DNA from 2 places in the Pectobacterium sp. A5351 genome. Region 2 is predicted to be linked to the other one. Evidence: predicted binding sites of a transcription regulator. Region 2 holds the regulator's gene; the other holds the start of a gene.

Region 1 (4,077 bases), 480 kb from region 2:
GAACTTAGTGTATTGAAATAGCTGTAATTTTTTGGATGAATCAGATTTAGGTGGTGCTCGCTGCGGCGAATCAGCACTTCTTCACCTTCCTGTACCGGCAGTGCAATCTGGCTGTCGCAACTGATTTCCAGGTCATTGGTAATGCAGGAAAATTTGAGCCGAATCGTACTGCTGCTGTTGATGACCAGCGGGCGTGCAGACAGCGTATGCGGGAACATGGGGACCAGCGCAATCGCATCCAACGACGGCGTCAGAATCGGGCCGCCAGCGGAAAGGGAATAGGCGGTTGAGCCTGTAGGCGTGGCGATAATCAGGCCGTCTGAACGTTGGGAGAAGGCGAATTTGTCGTCAATATAGACTTCAAATTCAATCATATGTGCGACTTTTCCCGGGTGAAGCACCACTTCGTTAATGGCGGTACTGATGCTGTCGGGCTGGTTTGCGCGGCAAACATGCGCTTCCAGCATGAAGCGTTGTTCGCTCAGATAGTGGCCGTCGAGAACGTCAGAAAGCTGTTGCTGCGCATGGTCAGGATCGAGATCGGTCAGAAATCCGAGGTTACCCCGGTTCACACCGATCACCTTGATGTCATAGCGCGACAGCACGCGCGCCGCGCCGAGCATATTGCCGTCACCGCCGACGACAACCGCCAGATCCGCTTGCTGACCGATGTCGGCAAGGCTACCCGTCGGCACGTCTTTCAGGTTCAGTTCACGGGCGATCTGCTGCTCGATCAGAACCGAGTAACCTTTTTCGGTGAGCCAGTGGTAAAGCATCTCATGCGTTGCCAACGCCGTTGGATGGCGTGGATGGCCGACAATGCCAATACAATTAAACGGCCTGTTCATTGTAAGCGGTGTGTTCATTGCTGTTTTGTCCTCAGCGTGGTGTATCGGCAGCGGCGGGAACCAATATATGACGGGTTCCCTTGAATCCCCGATTTTGATCCCCATAATAAGCAACTAGCGAGATTAATGCTAAACCGCGGAGAATTTCATGAGTAGTAAAGAACAGAAAACGCCTGACGAGCAAGTGCTGGATCAAAAGGAAGCAGCAAAAGGGCAGCAAGCGGATGCCGCGCCAGAGACGGCAGACGTAGCTGACCCGCGTGATGCGCGCATCGCCGAACTGGAAGCTCAGTTGAGCGAACTGCAACAGCGTGAACGTGACAATATGCTTCGCGTCCGTGCTGAAGCCGATAACGTTCGCCGCCGTGCGGAAATGGATGTTGAGAAAGCGCATAAATTTGCGGTAGAAAAATTTGCCAGCGAAATGCTGCCGGTTATCGATAACCTGGAACGCGCGCTGGATACGGCGGACAAAGCCAATGAATCACTGGCTGCGATGATTGAAGGGGTTGAACTGACGCTGAAATCATTGCTGGATGCCGTCCGCAAATTTGGTATTGAGGTTGTCGGTGAGGTAAACGTACCGTTTAATCCAGAAGTGCATCAGGCAATGACGATGCTACCTTCGGCCGATCATCAGCCAAACCATGTCATGATGGTCATGCAAAAAGGCTATACGCTGAACGGCCGTTTGCTGCGTCCGGCGATGGTTGCGGTATCAAAAGCACAAGACTGATACTCTGATTTTATGCGCTACAGTTACAATACGCGCATGGCTAAAACGTATCTTCCTTCCAAACCCTATGCCCACCGCATTAATGCTGTTCACTTAAGCGTGGATTTAGGGGGAAACACGGTGATGAGGTTCCCGTAGGGATACCTCGCACCGTGGTAGCCCCCGATATCTCGATTCTTAAACGATCGGCATTAATGCCCACCGTATGGGGTTTTTTGTTTATATTTTGTTAAGATTTGTTTGATAAAAAAGATGTTTTTTAGGTTTTGAATGACTCATCATCTTTAACTATCAAAAGAATTGGTATCACCTCTCTAAATGCACTTGATAATCATTATCGTTTCTGTGAGAGTAGTAAAACACCAGTGTTAGAAGGGTCATACTATGCCGGGTAGCCGTGTTATTGAGTCAACAAGCCGTACATCAAGGAAGATAAAACTCTCTTTGATGGGCCCGGCGTTTATCGCGGCGATTGGTTATATCGATCCGGGTAACTTCGCCACGAACATCCAGTCTGGCGCAGCCTATGGCTATACGTTGCTGTGGGTGGTGGTGTGGGCGAACCTGATGGCGATGCTGATCCAACTGCTGTCCGCCAAATTGGGGATCGCAACGGGTAAGAATCTGGCGGAACATATCCGCGATCGTTTTCCGCGCCCGGCCGTGTGGGCGTATTGGGTACAGGCCGAAATTATTGCAATGGCGACCGATCTGGCCGAATTTATCGGTGCGGCGATTGGTTTCAAACTGCTCCTGGGCGTGTCGTTGCTGGAAGGCGCGATTCTCACCGCTATTGCAACTTTCCTGATTTTAATGCTGCAACAGCGCGGTCAGAAGCCGCTGGAGATGGTCATCGGTGGCCTGCTGCTGTTTGTTGCAGCGGCGTATATTGTCGAACTGGTCTTCTCTCAGCCGGAGTTGTCCGCATTAGCCAAAGGCATGGCGATCCCTAGTCTGCCGACCTCTGATGCCGTGCTGCTGGCGGCGGGCGTTCTGGGGGCGACCATTATGCCGCATGTGATTTATCTTCACTCTTCCTTGACGCAGCACGAAGGCAGCCATACTCGTGCCGAGCGCTATTCTGCCACGAAAGTCGATGTCGCGATTGCGATGACCATCGCCGGGTTCGTCAATCTGGCGATGATGGCGACGGCAGCGGCGGCGTTCCATTTCAGCGGCAATCAGGATATTGCCGATTTGGATAAAGCCTACCTCACGCTGGAGCCACTGCTGGGTAAAGCCGCCGCGATAATTTTTGGTCTGAGTCTGGTGGCTGCTGGCCTGTCCTCTACGGTTGTCGGTACGTTGGCGGGGCAGGTGGTGATGCAGGGATTTGTGCGTTTCCACATTCCGCTTTGGGTACGCCGCACCGTAACGATGCTGCCGTCGTTTATCGTGATCCTGTCCGGTATGGATCCGACGCGCGTGCTGGTGTTGAGTCAGGTGGTGCTGAGTTTCGGGATTGCGCTGGCGCTGGTTCCGCTGCTGTCCTTCACCGGCAACCGCGAGCTTATGGGGGCGATGGTCAACGGCAAATGGGTACAGCGCATCGGGCAACTCATTGTCGTGCTCGTGGTTTCTCTGAATATGTATCTGCTCATTGATACGATGCTGGGGATATAGATCGGATGCCACCACTTATTAGGCCAGACGCGGGTGGTGGCACCGCTCAACGCACTATGACTAAACTATTATCACACTTGCCTTCTTACTGACTGGTTTTCCTCAGCTCCGTCACCGGCACGCCGCCGATTCCCCAGTTGTCCGTATCGACTTCATCAATCACGACGACGGTGGTTTTTGGATTCTTGTTTAGCACATCGACCAGCAGTTGGGTTACACCCTCAATCAATTGGCGTTTTTGCTCAGCGGTGGCGCCTTCATTGGTGATTTTGATGTTGACGTATGGCATGGATTCTCCTGAATTGTGATAGTGGTCGACGGTAGGCGAATATGTCGTTATTCTGCTCGTTTTCTCATCAAATGAAAGTGAATAGTAATGAGCAAGTTGCTGACTCAGATAGAATAGATTTTAGTAGGAAACTGGCACTCATAAAGATGCGCTGGCAGCACGTTTATGCCGGGGCGGAAAGGGGATATGATAATCCGGTTGTTATAAATGAAATGAGCCCCTTCCATCATCGATCGTCCAGGTGTTTGCATGTCATCTCCCATTGATATCGTCGAAAAGAAGCTGCTGTCCGACCACTGGTTTATCCTTCATAAATATGTTTTTGATTTAAAAAGAAAGAATGGCGGCGTAGTACGCCAGATTCGTGAGGTTTACGACCGTGGTGATGGTGCGACGATTCTGTTGTACAACCGGGCGAAAGGCACGGTGATCCTGACGCGGCAGTTCCGTATTCCTACCTACGTCAACGGTAACGAAAGCGGCATGCTGCTGGAAGCGTGCGCGGGGTTACTGGACGATCATTCGCCCGAAGAGTGCATCCGCAACGAGGCGATAGAAGAAACCGGTTATGCGGTCGGCAA
Region 2 (4,077 bases):
CTCACTCCAAATCAGGAAAATGGTTAAAAATATTTTTATCGCTAATCAACCGATGTGAATCAGAAAATTCACACCATGAAACAAGTCACTTCTCCCTAGCGTTCACATTTCACCGAGTTGAAAACTAAAAAACCACGCTAAATCATCGGCTAAATACAGAGAATATTTAGCATTCTCGCTATATTTATTAATATAATTTTTTATATTGAGAATGAATCCACCTATTTTTATAGATATAAGTATTTTAATCATAGAGTTACCATCAAAAATGCTGCCGACCGTGTCTCATGTACGTCAGCATGGACATGCTATCAGTCGGCAAGGCCGCTTACGCTGAAATCTTAATTTATCCATTTAAAATCAATATGATAAAAACCATTCTTGTATTTTCATCACCTCATCTGTAAATGGTTATAATTCTTGTTTTAATTTATTGGGAATATTCACGATAAATGTTATAAGTATTCAATCCGATAAAAACATTATCTTTTATATGTATTTTAATACTCATGCATCGTAGCGTACTGTAAAGTTTTTTTATTTCTTACAAACAGAAGCCTATTTTTTAATTACAACCGAAATTAGTTTTTAAAATAAAAAGCACATTCATAAAAAATGAAACGTTGTTATAATAAATATCCATAAATACATTAAGGATATGTGCATTTAGTCCCAGACGACAACATAATCCCTATTCACTGTGTGGAATTTAGCCTCCGCAGAGATACGCTTCATTTCTTTTACTGCCCTCCGCATTTCATACGTTCTTGATTTACGCCTCCTTACCGATACGAGTTTCTCCTGATGTGAGTGTCTGTTATTATTAACAGATAAGTGGGTGAAACATTACACCATACCATTAGGAATCAAGAGGTTATTCAATTCATGGCACTCATCGGAATATTCTTTGGCAGTGACACTGGTAATACTGAAAACATCGCCAAAACGATCCAACAACAGTTAGGCACCAACGTTGCTGATGTTCATGACATCGCCAAAAGCAGCAAAGAAGACCTCGAAGGTTTCGATATTCTGCTGCTGGGTATTCCAACCTGGTATTACGGTGAAGCTCAGTGCGATTGGGATGACTTTTTCCCTTCACTGGAAGAGATTGATTTCACAGGAAAACTGGTTGCTCTATTTGGCTGTGGCGATCAGGAAGACTATGCAGAATACTTCTGCGATGCCATGGGTACTATTCGTGACATTATTGAGCCTCGCGGTGCGACGATTGTCGGCCACTGGCCAACAGAAGGCTATTACTTTGAAGCCTCTAAAGGACTCGCCGACGACAATCACTTCATCGGCCTGGCTATTGATGAAGACCGTCAGCCTGAACTGACCAGCGAGCGCGTAACCGCGTGGGTAAAACAGATCAGCGATGAACTGAACCTGAAAGAGCTGGTTGGCTAAGACGCGTTGGCTCTGATAGCTCCTATCAGAGCCAAAATAACATTGATAGGTAAAACCTTTCATAATAATTGATACATTTTTTTAACTTCTATCCGTAAACCTGTACAATAATCCCATCGGTTTTATACGTACTTCACCATTTCTTTATTCATCAACAACGGATTGCGTTGTATACCAGTAATATGAATGGGGACAATATTGTTAACATTCCCTTGTTTTCATTTTGTATGTGCGGTTCTATAATTGGGACGCTATTACATTTTTTGCGCCGACCGATGTCATAGGCTAGGCAGCCTCCATTGATAAGCAAGCAACAGGACTAAACCCGCATGACTGACAACAATATCGCATTAAAGAAGGCCGGCCTGAAAGTCACGCTTCCAAGACTGAAAATTCTGGAAGTGTTACAGGATCCGGTCTGTCACCACGTCAGTGCGGAAGATTTATATAAGAGATTGATTGATATGGGCGAAGAGATTGGTCTTGCTACCGTCTATCGCGTACTCAACCAGTTTGATGATGCGGGCATCGTCACTCGTCATAACTTCGAAGGGGGTAAATCCGTCTTCGAACTGACACAACAGCATCATCACGATCACTTAATTTGCCTCGACTGTGGCAAAGTCATTGAATTCCGCGATGAATCTATCGAAGCACGCCAACGCGAGATCGCAGAAAGACACGGCATTAAACTGACCAACCACAGTTTGTATCTCTACGGGCATTGCAGTGAAGGGGATTGCCGCGAGGATGAAACCCTGCACGAATCAACACGATAAATCGACCGCATAAAAAAATAAAACCGCCGAGGCGGTTTTATTTTTGTCTTCTTACCGGAGGCGTTAGCCTACCCAGGTATCACGCAGTCCAACCGTACGGTTAAACACCAGATGTTCCGCACTGGAGTAAACACGGTCGGCACAGAAATAACCTTCACGCTCAAACTGATACGCTTTCTCTGCTTCCGCCTGCGCCAGGCTTGCTTCCACAAAACCTTGCGTAATTTTCAGTGAGTCTGGATTAATCGTCGACAGGAAGTCTTCCGCCGCGCCAGGGTTTGCCACACTGAACAAGCGATCGTACAAGCGGAATTCAGCTGGTACCGCGTGTGCCGCAGAAACCCAGTGAATCACGCCTTTCACTTTACGACCATCAGCCGGATCTTTGCTCAGCGTTTCCGCATCATAGCGACAGTAAATCGTGGTGATGGTGCCCTGCTCATCTTTTTCAATGCGATCGGCTTTGATCACATAGGCATTACGCAGACGCACTTCTTTACCCAGCACCAAGCGCTTGTACTGTTTGTTGGCTTCTTCACGGAAGTCCGCGCGATCGATATAAACCTCACGGCTGAATGCGACCTGACGTGAACCCATTTCCGGTTTGTTCGGATGGTTTGGCATCGCGACAAATTCTTCGTGCCCGGCTGGCAGATTCTCGATCACCACTTTGACCGGATCCAGCACCGCCATCGCACGCGGGGCATTATCATTCAGATCGTCGCGGATACAGGATTCAAGCGCAGCCATTTCCACGTTGTTATCCTGCTTCGTCACGCCGATGCGCACACAGAACTCACGGATAGAAGACGCACTGTAACCACGACGACGCAGGCCAGAAATGGTAGGCATGCGTGGGTCATCCCATCCTTCAACGACGTTTTCCGTAACCAACTGATTCAGCTTACGCTTGGACATAATCGCGTATTCGAGATTGAGGCGAGAGAACTCGTACTGACGCGGATGGCAAGGAATAGTGATGTTATCCAACACCCAGTCGTACAGGCGACGGTTATCCTGGAATTCCAGCGTACACAGTGAATGCGTGATTCCTTCCAGCGCATCGGAAATGCAGTGGGTAAAGTCATACATCGGGTAGATGCACCACTTGTTGCCCGTCTGGTGGTGATCGGCAAATTTAATACGATACAGCACCGGATCGCGCATCACGATAAAGGACGATGCCATATCGATTTTTGCACGCAGGCAGGCCGTACCTTCCGCAAATCCACCGTTACGCATTTTCTCAAACAGCGCCAGATTTTCCTGCACGGTACGATCGCGGTAAGGGCTGTTTTTTCCCGGTGCCGTCAGCGTACCACGGTATTCACGGATCTGCTCGGGCGTCAGTTCATCAACGTAAGCCAGCCCTTTACCGATCAGCTCAACCGCATACGCATGCAGTTGATCGAAATAATCAGAAGAATAGCGAACGTCGCCGCTCCATGAAAAGCCCAGCCACTCGACGTCACGTTTAATCGACTCAACGTATTCGATATCTTCTTTTACCGGGTTGGTGTCGTCAAAACGTAGGTTGCATTGCCCCTGATAGTCACGCGCGATACCAAAATTCAGGCAAATAGATTTTGCATGCCCAATATGCAGATAGCCGTTCGGCTCTGGCGGGAAACGCGTCTGAATATGGTCATGCTTACCGGACGCCAGATCTTCATCGATAATCTGACGGATAAAGTTGGTTGGGCGGGCTTCAGCCTCACTCATTCTTCCTTCCTCAATGCTAAAACGACGTATAACCGACAATGATCCAACAAGCTACGCTGGGAAACAACCGTTAGTTTCATTTAATTATTCATAACGAAAAAAAAGGGCGAGATTGCTATCTCACCCTATCAATTTCATCAGCATAGCGCCGTTATGTTACGCC

What was found. The regulator Fur, encoded in region 2, represses iron uptake genes when iron is present. The targets are predictions, from matches to a motif close to ATAATAATGAGAACNACTATCAA.
Region 1: the regulator Fur is predicted to act here: its motif matches at 1,909-1,931, upstream of O1Q74_RS16120 (Nramp family divalent metal transporter).

What each region holds. Positions count from the first base shown of each region.
Region 1 covers NZ_CP116477.1:3,490,420-3,494,496, reverse strand. The annotation lists gene nadK (NAD(+) kinase) at 1-848, opposite strand, end outside; gene grpE (nucleotide exchange factor GrpE) at 997-1,584, shown strand; gene O1Q74_RS16120 (Nramp family divalent metal transporter) at 1,969-3,207, shown strand; gene O1Q74_RS16115 (4-oxalocrotonate tautomerase family protein) at 3,293-3,496, opposite strand; gene nudK (GDP-mannose pyrophosphatase NudK) at 3,746-4,077, shown strand, end outside.
Region 2 covers NZ_CP116477.1:3,013,521-3,017,597, forward strand. The annotation lists gene fldA (flavodoxin FldA) at 886-1,413, shown strand; gene fur (ferric iron uptake transcriptional regulator) at 1,743-2,192, shown strand; gene glnS (glutamine--tRNA ligase) at 2,256-3,914, opposite strand; gene nagE (N-acetylglucosamine-specific PTS transporter subunit IIBC) at 4,071-4,077, opposite strand, start outside.